One region of the Streptomyces sp. NPDC056734 genome, then DNA from elsewhere that is predicted to be linked to it. Evidence: riboswitches for the same ligand, from Rfam matches in the RefSeq annotation. Region 1 holds a riboswitch; each other region holds the start of a gene.

What was found. Region 1 has a riboswitch for cobalamin ahead of ACFRFC_RS19910 (energy-coupling factor ABC transporter permease). Riboswitches for the same ligand answer to the same signal wherever they lie in the genome.
Region 2: it holds a riboswitch for cobalamin, as region 1 does, so the genes downstream of both, metE (5-methyltetrahydropteroyltriglutamate--homocysteine S-methyltransferase) here and ACFRFC_RS19910 (energy-coupling factor ABC transporter permease) in region 1, are expected to answer to the same signal.
Region 3: it holds a riboswitch for cobalamin, as region 1 does, so the genes downstream of both, ACFRFC_RS00535 (ABC transporter substrate-binding protein) here and ACFRFC_RS19910 (energy-coupling factor ABC transporter permease) in region 1, are expected to answer to the same signal.
Region 4: it holds a riboswitch for cobalamin, as region 1 does, so the genes downstream of both, ACFRFC_RS29590 (cobalamin biosynthesis protein) here and ACFRFC_RS19910 (energy-coupling factor ABC transporter permease) in region 1, are expected to answer to the same signal.

Annotation. Positions count from the first base shown of each region.
Region 1 covers NZ_JBHTZD010000012.1:165,230-169,072, forward strand. The annotation lists gene ACFRFC_RS19900 (cell division protein SepF) at 1-151, opposite strand, end outside; gene ACFRFC_RS19905 (DUF4142 domain-containing protein) at 379-1,137, shown strand; cobalamin riboswitch at 1,264-1,448, shown strand; gene ACFRFC_RS19910 (energy-coupling factor ABC transporter permease) at 1,478-2,188, shown strand; gene ACFRFC_RS19915 (energy-coupling factor ABC transporter substrate-binding protein) at 2,185-2,688, shown strand; gene cbiQ (cobalt ECF transporter T component CbiQ) at 2,695-3,438, shown strand; gene ACFRFC_RS19925 (energy-coupling factor ABC transporter ATP-binding protein) at 3,440-3,843, shown strand, end outside.
Region 2 covers NZ_JBHTZD010000015.1:163,591-167,433, forward strand. The annotation lists partial or broken gene ACFRFC_RS23525 (type III polyketide synthase) at 1-768, shown strand, start outside; gene ACFRFC_RS23530 (hypothetical protein) at 1,119-1,271, shown strand; gene ACFRFC_RS23535 (cupin domain-containing protein) at 1,315-1,896, shown strand; cobalamin riboswitch at 1,990-2,176, shown strand; gene metE (5-methyltetrahydropteroyltriglutamate--homocysteine S-methyltransferase) at 2,357-3,843, shown strand, end outside.
Region 3 covers NZ_JBHTZD010000001.1:147,905-151,747, forward strand. The annotation lists gene ACFRFC_RS00525 (ABC transporter ATP-binding protein) at 1-549, opposite strand, end outside; gene ACFRFC_RS00530 (FecCD family ABC transporter permease) at 546-1,646, opposite strand; gene ACFRFC_RS00535 (ABC transporter substrate-binding protein) at 1,643-2,677, opposite strand; cobalamin riboswitch at 2,707-2,890, opposite strand; gene ACFRFC_RS00540 (class I SAM-dependent methyltransferase) at 2,951-3,700, opposite strand; gene ACFRFC_RS00545 (MFS transporter) at 3,707-3,843, opposite strand, start outside.
Region 4 covers NZ_JBHTZD010000022.1:72,526-76,368, reverse strand. The annotation lists gene ACFRFC_RS29600 (anion permease) at 1-1,016, shown strand, start outside; gene ACFRFC_RS29595 (hypothetical protein) at 1,057-1,278, shown strand; cobalamin riboswitch at 1,430-1,569, shown strand; gene ACFRFC_RS29590 (cobalamin biosynthesis protein) at 1,668-2,789, shown strand; gene ACFRFC_RS29585 (cobyric acid synthase) at 2,786-3,843, shown strand, end outside.

The sequences.
Region 1 (3,843 bases):
GCCGGGCCCGGTGGTCCACGGCGGACGGCCAGGCGTCACGTCCCCTCAGGGGTACGACCTGAGCGAGCCCTTCCCACTGTTCATCGGTGACATCTCGACTGTTCACCGGCTCCCCCCGATCTGCGTCGTTCTCATCTCCTGCACCAGCCATTCTTACGGCAAGTCACCCGTTCGGCCGAACAGCGACACGGTGTGCGACCGGCTCGGACAGCTGTGTGACGTACCGCACAGGTCCGCCGGGGAAAATTCTCCCGTCCCGGTGACGGATCCGGGACGGGCGTCCGTATCTCCTGTCGTACAAGTCGTGCGCGCCGTACGTGCCCTGTAGGTCGAACGTGCCGTACCCGCCGCACGTGCCCGTTCGCGTCAGGAGGCCGCATGCCCATCTCCCGCACCAAGGTGGGGAGCATCTTCGTCTTCGGTGCCATGGGTCTTACCCTCACCGCGCTCGCCTATCCGGCCATGCTGGGGGTCGAGAACACGGCCGGTGACCAGAACCGGATCATCGCCAATACCCCGTGGGGGCCGCTGACCGAGGCGGACCGTGACTTCGTGGTGAAGGTGCGGGCCGCCGGGCTCTGGGAGTACCCGCTGGGCGAGCTGGCGATGGAGCGGGGCACGACACCGGAGATGAAGGAGGCGGGCAAGCATCTGATCGTCGGCCACGCCGGGCTGGACGAGCTGTGCCGCGAGATCGCCCCGGATCTCAACATCACGCTGCCGAACCAGGCGAGCCCCCAGCAACAGCAGTTCGTGGCCACGGTCGCCGCCGAGCAGGGCCAGTCCTTCGACTCCACGGCCGTGCAGATCATGCGGGTCACCCATGGTCAGATCTTCCCGGTGGTCGCCAAGACCCGCGCCAACACCCGCAACACGCTGGTGCGGCAGCTGGCCGACCTCGCCAACGACACCGTGCTGGACCACATCACCGTGCTGGAGAAGACCGGGCTGGTCAACCACGACCAGGTCAACTTCCAGCAGACCACCCCGCCCAAGCTCCCCAATGACCAGCTGACCCCACCCCCGCCGCAGCCCGGCGCCCCGATCGTGGTTCTCACCCCGCGCCCCGACCTGGGGATCAACACCGCCTCCCCCGCGCCCAGTCCGTCGGCGACGGCGAGAGAACAGGTGGGGTAGGCGGGCAGGTGGGATAGCCCACACCCGTCCGGCTCCGGTCCAGGCCCCGCCCGGCAACGCCCGGCGACACCCGGCTCCGGCCCCTCCGCCCGGTCCGTCCCTGCTTGTCATGGCCGGATCCGCGCACTACTGTCGCCACGCCTTGGTGAACGGGAAATCCGGTGTGATGCCGGTGCGGCCCTCGCCACTGTGATCGGGAAGTCCGGCTCCGGCCCTCACGGGCAGCCACTGGATCGTTGTGATCCGGGAAGGCGGGGCATGGGCGGTGGTACCCGTCAGCCAGGAGACCGGCCAAGGCGCGTCGTCCATCCACGAGGTGCTGGAGAGGGTCTGCTGAGCCATGCACATAGCCGAGGGTTTTCTGCCCCCGGCGCACGCGATCGCCTGGTCTGTCGCGTCGGCGCCGTTCGTCGTCCACGGAGTCCGTTCACTCACCCGTGAGGTCAGGGAGCATCCCGAGAGCACCTTGCTGCTCGGGGCCTCCGGGGCCTTCACCTTCGTCCTGTCCGCGCTGAAACTGCCCTCGGTCACCGGGAGTTGCTCCCACCCGACCGGCACGGGTCTCGGCGCCATTCTGTTCCGGCCGCCGATCATGGCGGTGCTGGGCACCATCACCCTGCTGTTCCAGGCGCTGCTGCTGGCCCACGGCGGGCTGACCACGCTCGGCGCCAATGTCTTCTCCATGGCGATCGTCGGGCCCTGGGCCGGTTACGCCGTCTACCGGCTGCTGCGCCGCTACGACGTGCCGCTGATGGTCGCCGTGTTCTTCGGCGCGTTCGTCGCCGACCTCTCCACGTACTGCGTGACCAGTGTGCAGCTCGCGCTGGCCTTCCCCGACCCGGGCAGCGGATTCATGGGCGCGCTCGGCAAGTTCGGCGCGATCTTCGCCGTCACCCAGATTCCCCTCGCGGTCAGCGAGGGCCTGCTCACGGTGCTGGTGATGCGGCTGCTGGTGCAGTCCAGCAAGGGCGAGCTGACCCGGCTCGGCGTGCTGCTGACCCGCAAGGGCGAGCAGGACCGCCAGGGCGAGCAGGAGGCGGTGGCCAAGTGAAGCGCGCTACGCGGATCAATGTGCTGTTGCTGCTCGCGGTGGCCGCCCTCGCCGTGCTGCCGCTGGCCCTCGGGCTCGGCGACCACAAGGAGGAACCGTTCACGGGGGCCGACGCCGAGGCGGAGACGGCGATCACCGAGATCCGGCCGGACTACGAGCCCTGGTTCTCGCCGCTGTACGAACCGCCGTCCGGGGAGATCGAGTCGGCCCTGTTCGCCTTGCAGGCGGCGATCGGCGCGGGCGTGCTCGCCTACTACTTCGGGCTGCGACGCGGACGACGGCAGGGGGAGGAGCGGACGGCGGCGGCCCGGGAGGGCGCCGGGGACACCGAGGGGGGCGGGGACACCGAACTCGGCCTGGGCGCCGAACGGGGCCGGAACACCGAACGCGGCCCCGGTACCAAGGCAGACCGGAGGGCCGAAGGGGACCGGAGCGCCAAGAGTGGCGGGGACATCCAGGTCGCCGAGGGCGGCGGCGGCGCGGCCGTCCCCCGGGGCTGAGTCCGCGTGCTGCCGATCGACGCGGCGGCGCACAGCAGTCGCTGGCGCCGCCGTCATCCCGTGGACAAGGCCGTGCTCGGGCTCGGCCTGACCGTGCTGGCGATCTCCCTGCCGCCCTGGCCGGGGGCCGCGCTGGTGCTGGTGGCGGCCCTCACGGTGCTGCTGGGCCCGGCCGGGGTGCCCGGCCGCAGGCTGTGGCGGGCCTACCGGGTGCCGCTGGGCTTCTGTGTGACCGGCGCGCTGCCGCTGCTGGTGCGGGTCGGCGGGCCCGGCGGGTTCGTCGGGTTCGCGGACGGCGGGCCGGTGCGCGCCGGGGAACTGCTGCTGCGGACGTCGGCCGCCTCGCTCGGCGTGCTGCTGTTCGCGTTCACCACCCCCCTGTCCGATCTGCTGCCCCGGCTGGTGCGGGCCGGGGTGCCCGCGCCCGTGGTGGACGTGGCGCTGGTGACGTACCGGATGAGTTTTCTGCTGCTGGACTCGGTGCGGCGGATCCGGGACGCGCAGGGGGCGCGGCTCGGGCACACCACGCGGGCGGCGCGGTGGCGCTCGCTGGCCGGGCTGGGCGCGACCGCGTTCGTGCGGGCCTTCGACCGGGCCGCGCGGCTCCAGGCCGGGCTCGCCGGGCGCGGCTACGACGGCACCCTGCGGGTGCTGGTCCCCGAGGCGCGGGTGTCCGCCCGTTTCGTGGCGGGGAGCGTGGCGCTGCTGGTGGCGCTGGGCGCCCTGACCCTCGTACTGAAAGGTCGCTGAGATGAGTGCTGTCCCTCTGGTCGCCCTGCGGGGGGTCTCCTTCGGTTACGAGGACGGGCCCGCCGTGCTCAGCGGGCTGGACTTCGGTGTGTTCGAGGGGCGGGCGCTGGCGCTGCTGGGGCGTAACGGCAGCGGCAAGACCACGTTGATGCGGCTGCTCAGCGGCGGGCTGCGGCCGGACGCCGGGGAGCTGTCGGTCGACGGGCGGACGGTGTCGTACGACCGCAAGGGGCTGACCCGGCTGCGGACGCGTGTGCAGCTGGTGGTGCAGGACCCGGACGATCAGCTGTTCGCGGCGTCGGTGGGGCAGGACGTGTCGTTCGGGCCGCTGAACCTCGGGCTGCCGGACGGCGAGGTGCGGGCGCGGGTGGCGCAGGCGCTGGCCGCGCTGGACATCACTCCACT
Region 2 (3,843 bases), on a different contig from region 1:
GGGCTCGGACCACGCGACATCGATCTGATCATCTATGTGTCGTGCACGGGCTTCATGATGCCCTCGCTGACGGCGTGGATGATCAACACACTGGGGTTCCGGTACGACTGCCGGCAGATCCCCATCGCCCAGCTCGGGTGCGCGGCGGGCGGCGCCGCCATCAACCGGGCGCACGACTTCTGCCAGGCCCATCCCGGCTCCAACGCCCTCATCGTGGCCTGCGAGTTCTGCTCCCTGTGCTACCAGCCCACCGATCTGACGGTGGGCAACATGCTGTCCAACGGGCTGTTCGGCGACGCGGTGGCCGCCGCCGTGGTCCGCGGCTCGGGCGGCACCGGCATCGAGCTGGAGGTGAACGGCTCGTATCTGGTGCCGGACAGCGAGGACTGGATCGCCTACCGGGTACGGCCCACGGGCTTCCACTTCCAGCTCGACCGGCGGGTCCCGGGCACCATGGAGCAGCTGGCCCCGGCACTGTCCGCGCTGGCCGCCCGGCACCGGCGGGACGCCAGCGCGCAGAACTTCTATCTCATCCACGCGGGCGGGCCGCGCATCCTGGACGACCTGAGTCACTATCTCGCGGTGCCGCCGGAGATGTTCCGCTTCAGCCGGGCCACGCTGGCCGAGTACGGGAACATCGCGAGCGCGGTCGTCCTGGACGCGCTGCGCCGGCTGTTCGAGGAGGGCGGCTGCGCGCCGGGGGCGTCGGGGATGATCGCCGGGTTCGGGCCGGGCATCACCGCCGAGATCTCGATGGGCCGCTGGACCACCGACAGCCCCGAGGGCACGGCGGAGACGGGGGCCGGGTCGGGCGTCACGGCGGACACCGCGGTCGTCGTCGAGGCCGCCGCACGGACCGCCGCCGCCACCGCCGCACGGACCGCCGCCACCGCCGCCGCGCGGTCGGCAGCCGCCCCCGCCCCCTCCACCACCTCCGCCTCCGCCGCCACCGCCGTGCCGGTCGACGCAGCCCACGCCGTGGGCGCCACCGCCCCGGCTCCCGCCGGTCCCCCGCCCGAGGTGCCCGAGCGGGTGGTCCCCGTCGCCGCGGTGCGGGTCCGCGCGCAGGCCCCGGCGCCCGCTGCCGGCACCGCCTCGGTGTCCACGGAGGGCCCGTCATGACCCCGGCCGCGCTCACCGGCCGGCCGACGCGTGTCCGGGCCGTACCGGGGCTGACCGGCCCGGACCTCGATCCGCCGCCCGCCCGGCTGCCGCACGGGGAGCCGGGCGCCCTGGTCCGCGGGCCCGAGTCCCTGCCGGTGACCCGGTGAGCGGGACCCGGGCCCCCGCCGGCGACCCGGCGAGCGGAGGGCGATGACGGCGGCGCACACGGTTCCCGGACCGCTGCTGGTGCCGCCCGGCCGGGGCCGGACCGTGACGGTCGCCGCCCAGGAGGTGACCTTCAAGGTGACCGGCGAGCACTCCCGGGCGGCCTCCACCTTCGAGGTCGTCGTGCCGCCCGGGTTCGATGTCGGCGCCCATACCCACACCCACAGCGAGGAGTTGTTCTACGTCATCGAGGGCGAGCTGGAGGTACTGGCCTTCGAGCCGCTCGTACGGTCCCCGGAGCACTGGCGGGAGTGGGAGTCGGCCGCCGGTGAGCGGGCCGTGCGGGCGGGGCCCGGCACCTTGCTGTTCGTGCCGCCGGGCTGCCCGCACGCCTTCGCCAACACCGGCCGCACACCGGCCAGGGTGCTGTTCCAGGCCGCCCCGCCCCCGGCCCACGAGCGGTACTTCGAGGAACTGCTGGAGATCCTCGCCCCGGGCGGTGAGGTCGATGACCCGGCGATCGCCGCACTGCGGCTGCGCTACGACGTCCACCAGCTGACCCCGCTGCGCTACGAGCCGCCCGAGGGCCCCGGGAAGCCGGAAGGGAGGACGAAGAAGGCTCCCTGAGCGCGGATCACCCGCTCCCCTGCCGTGCCCGCTCCCCCGGGCACGGCACGGGTGTCCCCCGGCGCATCGAGCGGTTAGGGTGGCCTGTGCAGCTGGTTCGCCCCGTCAGCCAGGCGGGATGCGTCGTAAGAGGGAACCCGGTGGGAATCCGGGACTGCCCCGCAGCGGTGAGCGGGAACGACCGCCGTCATACGCACTGGGCCCGGCCGGGCCTGGGAAGCGACGGCCAGTAGGTGACCTGACGTCGTCAGGACGTGCCCGTGAGTCCGAAGACCTGCCACTGCCCGCGCGCGGACCTCCGTGCGCGGACTCCCGGTGACCTCGTGGGCGGGTCGGCGTACGTACCAGGCGGATGACCGCGCCGCAGCGCGCCAAGTCGATGTCCCGCCCGGTCCGGCACCCTTCGCGTCCTCGTCCCGTTCCCGGGATCTCAGGGATTCATCTCGCGAAGGAGATCTCCGTGACAGCCAAGTCCGCAGCCGCGGCGGCACGGGCGACCGTGTACGGCTACCCCCGTCAGGGACCGCGCCGGGAACTGAAGAAGGCCATCGAGGGCTACTGGAAGGGCCGGGTCGGCGCCGACGAACTGCGCGCCACCGCCGCCGGGCTCCGCGGCGACAACTGGCGGCGGCTGGCAGAGGCCGGCATCGCCGAGGTCCCCACCGGTGACTTCAGTTACTACGACCATGTGCTCGACACGACCGTGATGGTCGGCGCGATCCCCGCCCGGCACCGCGAGGCGGTGGCCGCCGACGCCCTGGACGGGTACTTCGCGATGGCGCGCGGCACGCAGGACGTGGCGCCGCTGGAGATGACGAAGTGGTTCGACACGAACTACCACTATCTGGTCCCCGAGCTGGGCCCGGACACCGTCTTCACCGCCGACTCCGCCAAGCAGGTCACCGAGCTGAAAGAAGCCCTCGCCCTCGGTCCGGCCGCCCGTCCGGTGCTGGTGGGCCCGGTCACCTACCTCCTGCTCGCCAAGCCCGCGCCGGGCGTGCCCGCGGGCTTCGACCCGCTGACCCTGCTGGACCGGCTGCTCCCGGTGTACGCCGAGGTCCTCGCCGACCTGCACGCGGCGGGCGCCGAGTGGGCGCAGCTGGACGAGCCCGCCCTGGTCGCGGACCGCACCCCGGCCGAACTGAACGCCGCCGCCCGCGCCTACCGGGACCTCGGCGCCCTCGCCGACCGGCCGAAGCTGCTGGTGGCGTCGTACTTCGACCGGCTGGGCGAGGCGCTGCCGGTGCTGGCGAAGGCACCGGTGGAGGGGCTCGCCCTGGACTTCACGGAGTCGGCCGCCGCGAACCTCGACGCGCTCGCCGCGGTCGGCGGACTGCCGGGCAAGCGGCTGGTGGCGGGTGTGGTCAACGGCCGCAACATCTGGGTCAACGACCTGACGGCGTCCCTCTCCGTCCTGGGCACGCTGCTCGGTCTCGCCGACCAGGTGGACGTGGCCGCGTCCTGCTCGCTCCTCCATGTGCCTTTGGACACTGCCCTGGAGCGGGACATCGAGCCGCAGGTACGGCGCTGGCTCGCGTTCGCGCGGCAGAAGACCGCGGAGATCGTCACCCTCGCCGAGGGCCTGACCCGGGGCACGGACGCCATCGCCGCGCAACTGGCCGCCAACCGGGCCGACCTGGCCTCCCGCGCGCTCTCGCCGATCACCCGCGACCCGGCCGTGCGCGCCCGCGCCGCCGCCGTCACGGACTCCGACGCCCGCCGCTCCCGGCCGTACCCCGAGCGGGCCGCCGCCCAGCGCGCCCACCTGGGCCTGCCCCTGCTGCCGACGACGACGATCGGCTCGTTCCCGCAGACCGCCGAACTGCGCACCGCCCGCGCGGAACTGCGGGCGGGCCGGATCGGCACGGCGGCCTACGAGGAGCGCATCAGGGCCGAGATCCAGGAGGTCATCGCCTTCCAGGAGAAGACCGGCCTGGACGTCCTGGT
Region 3 (3,843 bases), on a different contig from region 1:
GGTGCCGAGGACGGCCAGCTGGTGGCGGATGTCGAGATGGTTGGTCGGCTCGTCCAGCACCAGCAGCGACGGCTGCTGGACGAGCGCGCGGGCGATCAGGACCCGCTGGCGTTCGCCGCCGGAGAGCTGGTCGAAGGAGCGGGCCGACAGCTCGGCGGCGTCCACCGTGTCCAGGGCGGACTCGATCAGCCGGGCGTCGTCGGCGGTGTCGCCGTCCAGGAGCCTCTTGTGCGGGGTACGGCCCATGGCGACGACCTCACGGACCGTCAGATCGAAGTCGGCGCCCGCCTCCTGCACGACCGCCGCGACGGTACGCGCCAGCTCCCGCACCGGCAGCGTCCAGGCGTCCGCGCCGTCCACCCGCACCTCCCCGGAGTCCGGGCGCAGCACCCGGTACACGGCCCGCAGCAGGCTGGACTTGCCGCTGCCGTTGGGCCCGACCAGCCCGACCACCTCGCCCGGCCGGGCGGTCAGTGAGATGTCCCGCACCAGCCGGTGCGCACCGGCGGACAGCGTGACCTGGTCGACGACGAGTTCGGCGGGGCTCATACGGCTCCTCGATCCGTGCCGCGCCGGGCGTCCCGGCGCATCAGCCACAGGAAGAACGGTCCGCCGCACAGCGCGGTGAGCACCCCCACGGGGATCTCCAGCGGCGCGGCGACGGTCCGGGCGGCGACATCGGCCCAGATGAGGAAGACGGCCCCGCCGAGCGCGGCCGTCGGCAGCACCCGGCGGTGATCGCCGCCCACGAACAGCCGGACGATGTGCGGCAGCATCAGGCCGACGAACCCGATCGGCCCGGCCGCCGCCACCAGCACCCCGGTGACCAGCGACAGCAGGACGAACATCCGGGCCCGGAACCGCCCCACGTCCAGCCCCATCGTGGTCGCCGCCTCCTCACCGGCCAGCAGCAGATTCAGATTCCGGGACTGCACCAGCAGCACCCCGACCCCGGCCGCGAGCGCGCCGGCCGGCAGCCACAGCGTGTCCCAGTTGACGCCGCCGAGACCGCCGAGGGTCCAGGCGAGCACCTCGCGCGCCTGATTGCCCCGCTCGGTGGTGAGCAGCAGCAGGTTCGTCGCCGCGGTGAGCACCGCCGCGATGGCCACCCCGGACAGCACCAGCCGCACCGAGGTGATCCGCCCGCCGGTCCGCGCGGTGGCGTACACCAGCAGCAGCGCGCCGAGCGCACCCGCGAAGGCCGCCACCGACAGCGACACCGCCCCGAACAGGGTCAGCGAGAACACGATCACCACGACCGCCCCGAGCGACGCCCCGGAGGACACCCCCAGCAGATAGGGCTCGGCGAGCGGGTTGCGCAACAGCGCCTGCATCGCCGTACCGACCACCGCGAGCCCGGCGCCGACCACCGCGCCGAGCAGGACGCGCGGCGCCCGCACCTCCAGCACGATGGTCTCCCGCGCCCCGGACCAGTCCGGCTCGACCCACCCGGCACCCAGCGCGTGCGTCACGATGCCCCACACCTGCCCCGGCGGCACCCGCACCGAGCCGATCGCCAGCGCGGCCGTCGCCGAGAGCACCAGCAGCGCGGTGAGCACCAGCAGGGTCGTGGCGAGCGTCGCCCGGCCCGCCCTCGGCCCGCCCCCGGGAGACCCGGCGGCCCGCTCGGTGGCGGGAACCGTCACCGGAAGCTCTCGGGGTGCAGCGCCGGGGCCAGATCCTCGACCGCGTACGCCGACCGCACGCCGACCAGGGTGTCCGTCAGCGGCAGCACCACGAACCGTTCGTTCCGCACGGCCGGTACGTCGGCCAGCGCCGGCTGCGCGAGCAGGAACTCCTTCTTCCGCTCGACGCCCCCCGCCCCGGCGTAGTCGTAGATGACGATGACCTCGGGCCCGCGCTCCACGACCTGCTCCCAGGAGACGTCCCCGAAGACCTCGTCGAGATCGGCGAAGACGTTCTCGCCGCCCGCCAGCCGGATCAGCTCGCTGCCCAGCCCCTTGCCGCCCGCCGTGAACGCGGACTTGTCGCCGCTGTCGTACACGAACACCGGCACCCGCTCCTCGCCGGCCACCGCCGCGGACGCCGCCTCGACCCGGCCCTCAAGATCGGCGACCAGTGCGTCGGCCCGCTCGGACACCCCGAAGATCTCGCCGATGGCGCGGATCTCGTCGTAGGTGTCCCGCATCGTGGCCGACGCCGCCCCCTCGCAGTACTCGCGGTTGAGATAGGTGTCGATGCCCGCGTCGGCGAACGCCTCACGGGAGCGGCCCTCGTTGTCGGCGAACGCGCTGCCGTACCCGCCGTAGACGAAGTCGGGCTCGGCGTCGAGAACCGTCTCGAACGACGGTTCCTTCTCCGCCAGTTCCGGGATCGCCTCGAAGTCCTCCGCCAGCTCGGGCAGCGGCGCCGAGTCGGGGAAGGCGGTGCCGACCATCCGGTCCTTCAGCCCGAGCGCGAGCATCAGTTCGGCCGGGTGCTGGTGGATGGTGACGACCCGCTCGGGCGGGGCGTCGTACGTCGTGCTCACCCCGCAGTTGTCGACGGTGACGGGGAAACCACCGGCGGGGGCGGCCGAAGCCTTCGGATCCGCGCCGGAATCACCGGACGAGCCGCACCCGGCGGCCAGCAGCGCCGCCGACAGCGCGAGCGCCGCCGCGCGCAGCCGCCGGCGGGCAGGGGTGGACAGGGCGGGACGGGACATGCCGTCGTACACGTTGAGCCTCCTGGGGAGTCCGCGCTCCTCAAAACGGGCCCGCGACAGGCCAGTGTCCTGACTCCCGGATCGACGCTCCCCCCGCCTTCCCGCGCGTCGCGCAGTGGCATGTCGAAGGGTTGCACTCCCCGGTCACAGTGGCGGGACCGTGCCGGATTCACACCGGCTTCCTGTCTCCCGTCGCGGCTATTGACCTCGTGATACTACGTTCCGCACAGTCCGGGCCAAAAGGTCGGGGGGATCACACCCCCCCGCCCCTGGCGCGTCGCCCCCTCAGTCCTGCCGCGTCGCCCGCACCACCAGCCGCTCGGCGTTCTCGTCGTAGGGCCGCCCGTCGAAGCCGCCGAAGACCTCCACCCGGCCGAACCCGGCCTCCGCCACCATCCGCCGCAGCTCGACCGCGCTGTACACGAACCACACCAGCGTCGCCCGGGTGACCCGCTCGCCCCGCACCAGCACCCAGTCGCTGCGCAGCCGCGCCCAGTCGTCCAGCACGGTGTCCGTCTGCACCATCAGATCCTCGCCGCGCGTCACCACCTTCGGCGGGGTGACCCGGCGGGCCAGCAGCTCCTTACCCGCGAGGTCGAGCAGCAGCGTCCCGCCGGGCGCCAGGCAGTCGTACAGGGTGCGCAGCACCCGGGCGTTGTCGGCGGGGTCCTCGAAGTACCCGAACGACGTGAACAGATTGAGGGCGACATCGAAGCCGCCCGGCGCCGTGAACTCCCGCGCGTCCGCCCGCACATACGTGACGCCGACCCCCGCGTCGGCCGCCAGCTTGCGCGCCCGCTCCAGCATCGCCGGGCTCAGATCCACCCCCGTCACGGCGTACCCGCGCCGGGCCAGCGGCACGGTGAACACGCCCGGACCGCAGCACAGGTCCAGCACCCGCGCCCCGGCCGGGAAGTCCAGCAGGGGAGAGCCGCCGAGCAGGTCGGCGGCCTGGGTGTGGCGCTGCTCGGAGAACAGGAAGTCATGGAACTCGGTCCAGAAGTCGTCGTCCTGGAACCCGCCGGTCCGTGTCATACGGCCTCATCGCTCCTTCGTCGTCGGCACCGTGGGGGAGGGGGTCTCGGGTGGTACGGCGGTCAGGGCGTCCCGGGTCGCGGGGCCGCGCAGCAGCGCCAGCAGCCAGGGCAGCAGCAGACACTGCGCGGCGGCCAGCAGCC
Region 4 (3,843 bases), on a different contig from region 1:
TGTGGAATCTGCTGACCTGGCTGGTGGGCCTGCCGTCCTCCTCCTCGCACGCCCTGATGGGTGGTCTGATCGGCGCGACCGTCGCCTCCGCCGGTTTCGGCGCGGTGCACGGTGACGTACTGATCACCAAGGTGCTGCTCCCGGCGATCGCCGCCCCGCTGGTCGCCGGGCTCGCCGCGATGTTCGCCACCCGCCTCACGTACACGCTCGGCAAGAAGTCCGCGGGGACCAGGTCCTCCGCCAAGGGCTACCGGGCCGGTCAGATCGCCTCCGCGGGGCTGGTCTCGCTGGCGCACGGCACCAACGACGCGCAGAAGACGATGGGCATCATCACCCTCGCCCTGGTCGCCGGTGGCACCCTCGCCCCCGACTCCGACCCGCCCGTCTGGGTCATCGTCTCGGCGGGTGTGGCCATCGCGCTCGGCACCTACCTCGGCGGCTGGCGGATCATCCGCACCATGGGCAAGGGCCTGACCGACCTCCAGCCGCAGCAGGGCTTCGCCGCCCAGACCAGCGCCGCGACGGTCATCCTGGCCTCCTCCCACCTCGGCTTCTCGCTCTCCACCACGCACTCCGTCTCCGGCGCCGTGATGGGCGCGGGCCTCGGCCGCAAGGGCGGGGTGGTCCGCTGGTCCACGGCCACCCGGATGTTCGTCGCCTGGGGGCTGACCCTGCCGGCCGCCGCCGTCGTCGGCGCGCTCGCCGAGTGGGTGTGCAGGTTCGGTCCCTGGGGCACCGGCCTCGTCGCCGCCTTCCTGATCGGCTCCAGCGCCTGGATCTGGAAGCTGTCGCGGCGCGAGGTCGTCGACCACACCAATGTCAATGGCCACGACGACACCGGCGATACCGACGCCGGCGAGCGCACGGACGACCCCGACCTGGCGCCCGGCGTCGTGACCGCCGCCGTCGCCGCCGTGATCCCGCCGCCGACCGTCGCCGCCGAAGAGGCCGCCGTCACGGCCGGTACCGGCTCCCCCGCCGGTCCCGACCCGGCGGCCCCCAAGGCCACGGTCTGAGCCCGCCCGACACACCCCCCTCCCCCAAGGACACAGCAGCATGGAAATCGACTGGGCGGCCCTCGGCTCCGTCTTCGGTGTGAGCCTCGTGGTCACCGTGGCCCTCGTCGGCCTGTTCACCCTCGGTATCGCGGGCCTCTCCCGCCATGAGCGCGCGGCCGAGCGCGGCGGAGGCGCGGCGCTCGCGGTCACCGGCGCGTACACCTGCTTCGCGGCGTGCCTGGGCGCGGTGGCGTACGGGATCTATCTGATCGTCGCCTGACGGGATCGCCTCGTTCGCGCGAGGCGCCCGTGCCGGCATCTGCCAGGGCGGGTACGGGACTTCGGTCCCGTACCCGCCCTGGTGTGGTGTGCGACAGGGCCGGTGTGGGGCTGAGCACACTCTCCCTTCGCAGGTCAGCGGCAGGTTGACGGGTGTTCGGGGCCCGTGGTGGACTGCCGGAGCCATTACGGCGACACGAGAGGAAGCCGGTGCGAATCCGGCGCGGTCCCGCCACTGTCACCGGGGTAGAACCCCGGGAGCCAGGAACTCTCACCGCCGACTTCGTCGAACCAGGGCGCGGACACCCTGAGTGAGGACATTCGCCATGCTCGGCTGCCGAACGCGGCTCACCGCCGGACCTCTCCTCGACCCCACGGCCGGCTGAGCCGATGGCCGCCGAACGCGCATTCGCGTACGGCGCCACCGCCGGACTCCTCGGTGATCTGCTCCTCGGGGATCCGCGCCGCGGGCATCCGGTCGCCGGGTTCGGGATGGCCGCCGGTGCCGTGGAACGGCTGCTGTGGCGCGACCATCGCGGGTGGGGGGCGCTGTACACCGCCGTGTGCGTGGGCGGGGCCGTCGGGCTGGGTGCGGTCGCCGCGCGTGCCGTACGGTCCTCCCCCGCCGCGTCCGTCGTCCTGACCGGCGCCGCCACCTGGGCCGTCGTCGGCGGCACCACCCTCGGGCGGGAGGCCCGGGCGATCGGGCGGGCACTTGAGGCCGGGGACGTCGAGGGGGCGCGGGCGCGGTTGCCGCGCTTGTGCGGACGCGATCCGCAGGCGCTGGACGCCGATGGGATCGCCCGTGCCGTGGTGGAGTCCGTCGCGGAGAACACGTCCGACGCCGTCGTGGGGGCGTTGGTGTGGGGGGCCGTCGGGGGGGTGCCCGGGCTGCTCGGGTTCCGGGCCGTGAACACGCTGGACGCGATGGTGGGGCACCGGTCGGATCGGTATCGGCGGTTCGGGTGGGCCTCGGCGCGGCTCGATGACGTGGTGGGGTGGCCGGGGGCACGGCTCACCGGCGTCCTCGCGGTGGTCGCCGGGGGTGATCCCCGGGGGGCGGTACGGGCCTGGCGGGCCGATGCCGGGAAGCATCCGAGCCCCAATGCCGGGGTCGTGGAGGCGGCGTTCGCGGGGGCGTTGGGGGTGCGGCTCGGGGGGACCCTGTCGTACGCGGGGCGGGTTGAGCGGCGGCCTGTGCTGAATGGTGGGGGGCGGGGTGTGGTGGTCGGTGATGTCGAGCGGGCGGTGCGGGTTTCCTCTCGGGTGCGGTGGTTGGCGTTGGGGGTGGGGGTGTTGCTCCGGGCGCGTGTTGGGCGGGGCCCGGCTTCCGGGGTACGGGCGTTGCCCTCGGCGCGTGTTGGGCTGCGCCCGGCCTCGGGGGTGGGGGCGTTGCTCCGGGCGCGTGTTGGGCGGGGCCCGGCGTTGCAGGCTGTGCCCACCCGTTCCGCCCTGCGGAACGAATGCCCACAGCGGTGCTCAACCCAGCTCTCCCCCAAGGCCCCCGTATGACCGGGCGGGGGCTTGGGTTGCTTGTTGCTGGGACTGCCTCTGATGCCGGGAAGAGTGTGGTGGCCGCCGGGATCGGGCGGTGGCTGGTGCGGCGGGGGGTGCGGGTCGCGCCGTTCAAGGCGCAGAACATGTCCTTGAATTCGTTCGTCACGCGGGACGGGGCCGAGATCGGGCGGGCGCAGGCCATGCAGGCGCAGGCGTGCCGGGTCGAGCCGAGCGCGTTGATGAATCCCGTGCTGCTCAAGCCCGGCGGGGAGCGGAGCAGTCAGGTCGTGCTCATGGGCAGGCCCGTGGGCGAGATGAGTGCGCGCGGGTATCACGGCGGCCGGCAGGAACAGTTGCTGGGGACCGTGCTGGAGTGCCTCGCCGAGCTGCGGCGTTCGTACGACGTCGTCGTCTGTGAGGGGGCCGGCAGTCCCGCCGAGATCAATCTGCGGCGGACCGACATCGTGAACATGGGGATCGCGCGCAACGCCCGGATCCCCGTGCTCGTGGTCGGGGACATCGACCGGGGCGGGGTGTTCGCCTCGTTCTTCGGGACGGTCGCGCTGCTGTCGGCGGCGGATCAGGCACTGGTCGCCGGGTTCCTCGTCAACAAGTTCCGCGGGGACGTGTCCCTGCTCGAACCCGGGCTCGACATGCTCAAGGGGCTCACCGGGCGGGCGACGTACGGGGTGCTGCCGTTCCGGCACGGGCTCGGGATCGACGAGGAGGACGGGCTCCGCGTGTCGCTGCGCGGAACCGTCCGGGAGTCCGTCGTCGCGCCCCCGGTCGGCGCGGACGTGCTGCGCGTCGCCGTCTGCGCGGTGCCGTTGATGTCCAACTTCACGGACGTCGACGCGCTGGCCGCCGAACCCGGCGTCGTGGTGCGGTTCGTGGACCGGCCGGAGGAGCTGGCCGACGCGGATCTGGTCGTCGTACCCGGGACCCGGGGGACGGTCAGGGCGCTGGCGTGGCTGAGGGAGCGGGGGCTCGCGGACGCGCTGGTGCGGCGGGCCTCCGACGGGTTGCCGGTGCTTGGCGTCTGCGGCGGCTTCCAGGTGCTCGGCACTCA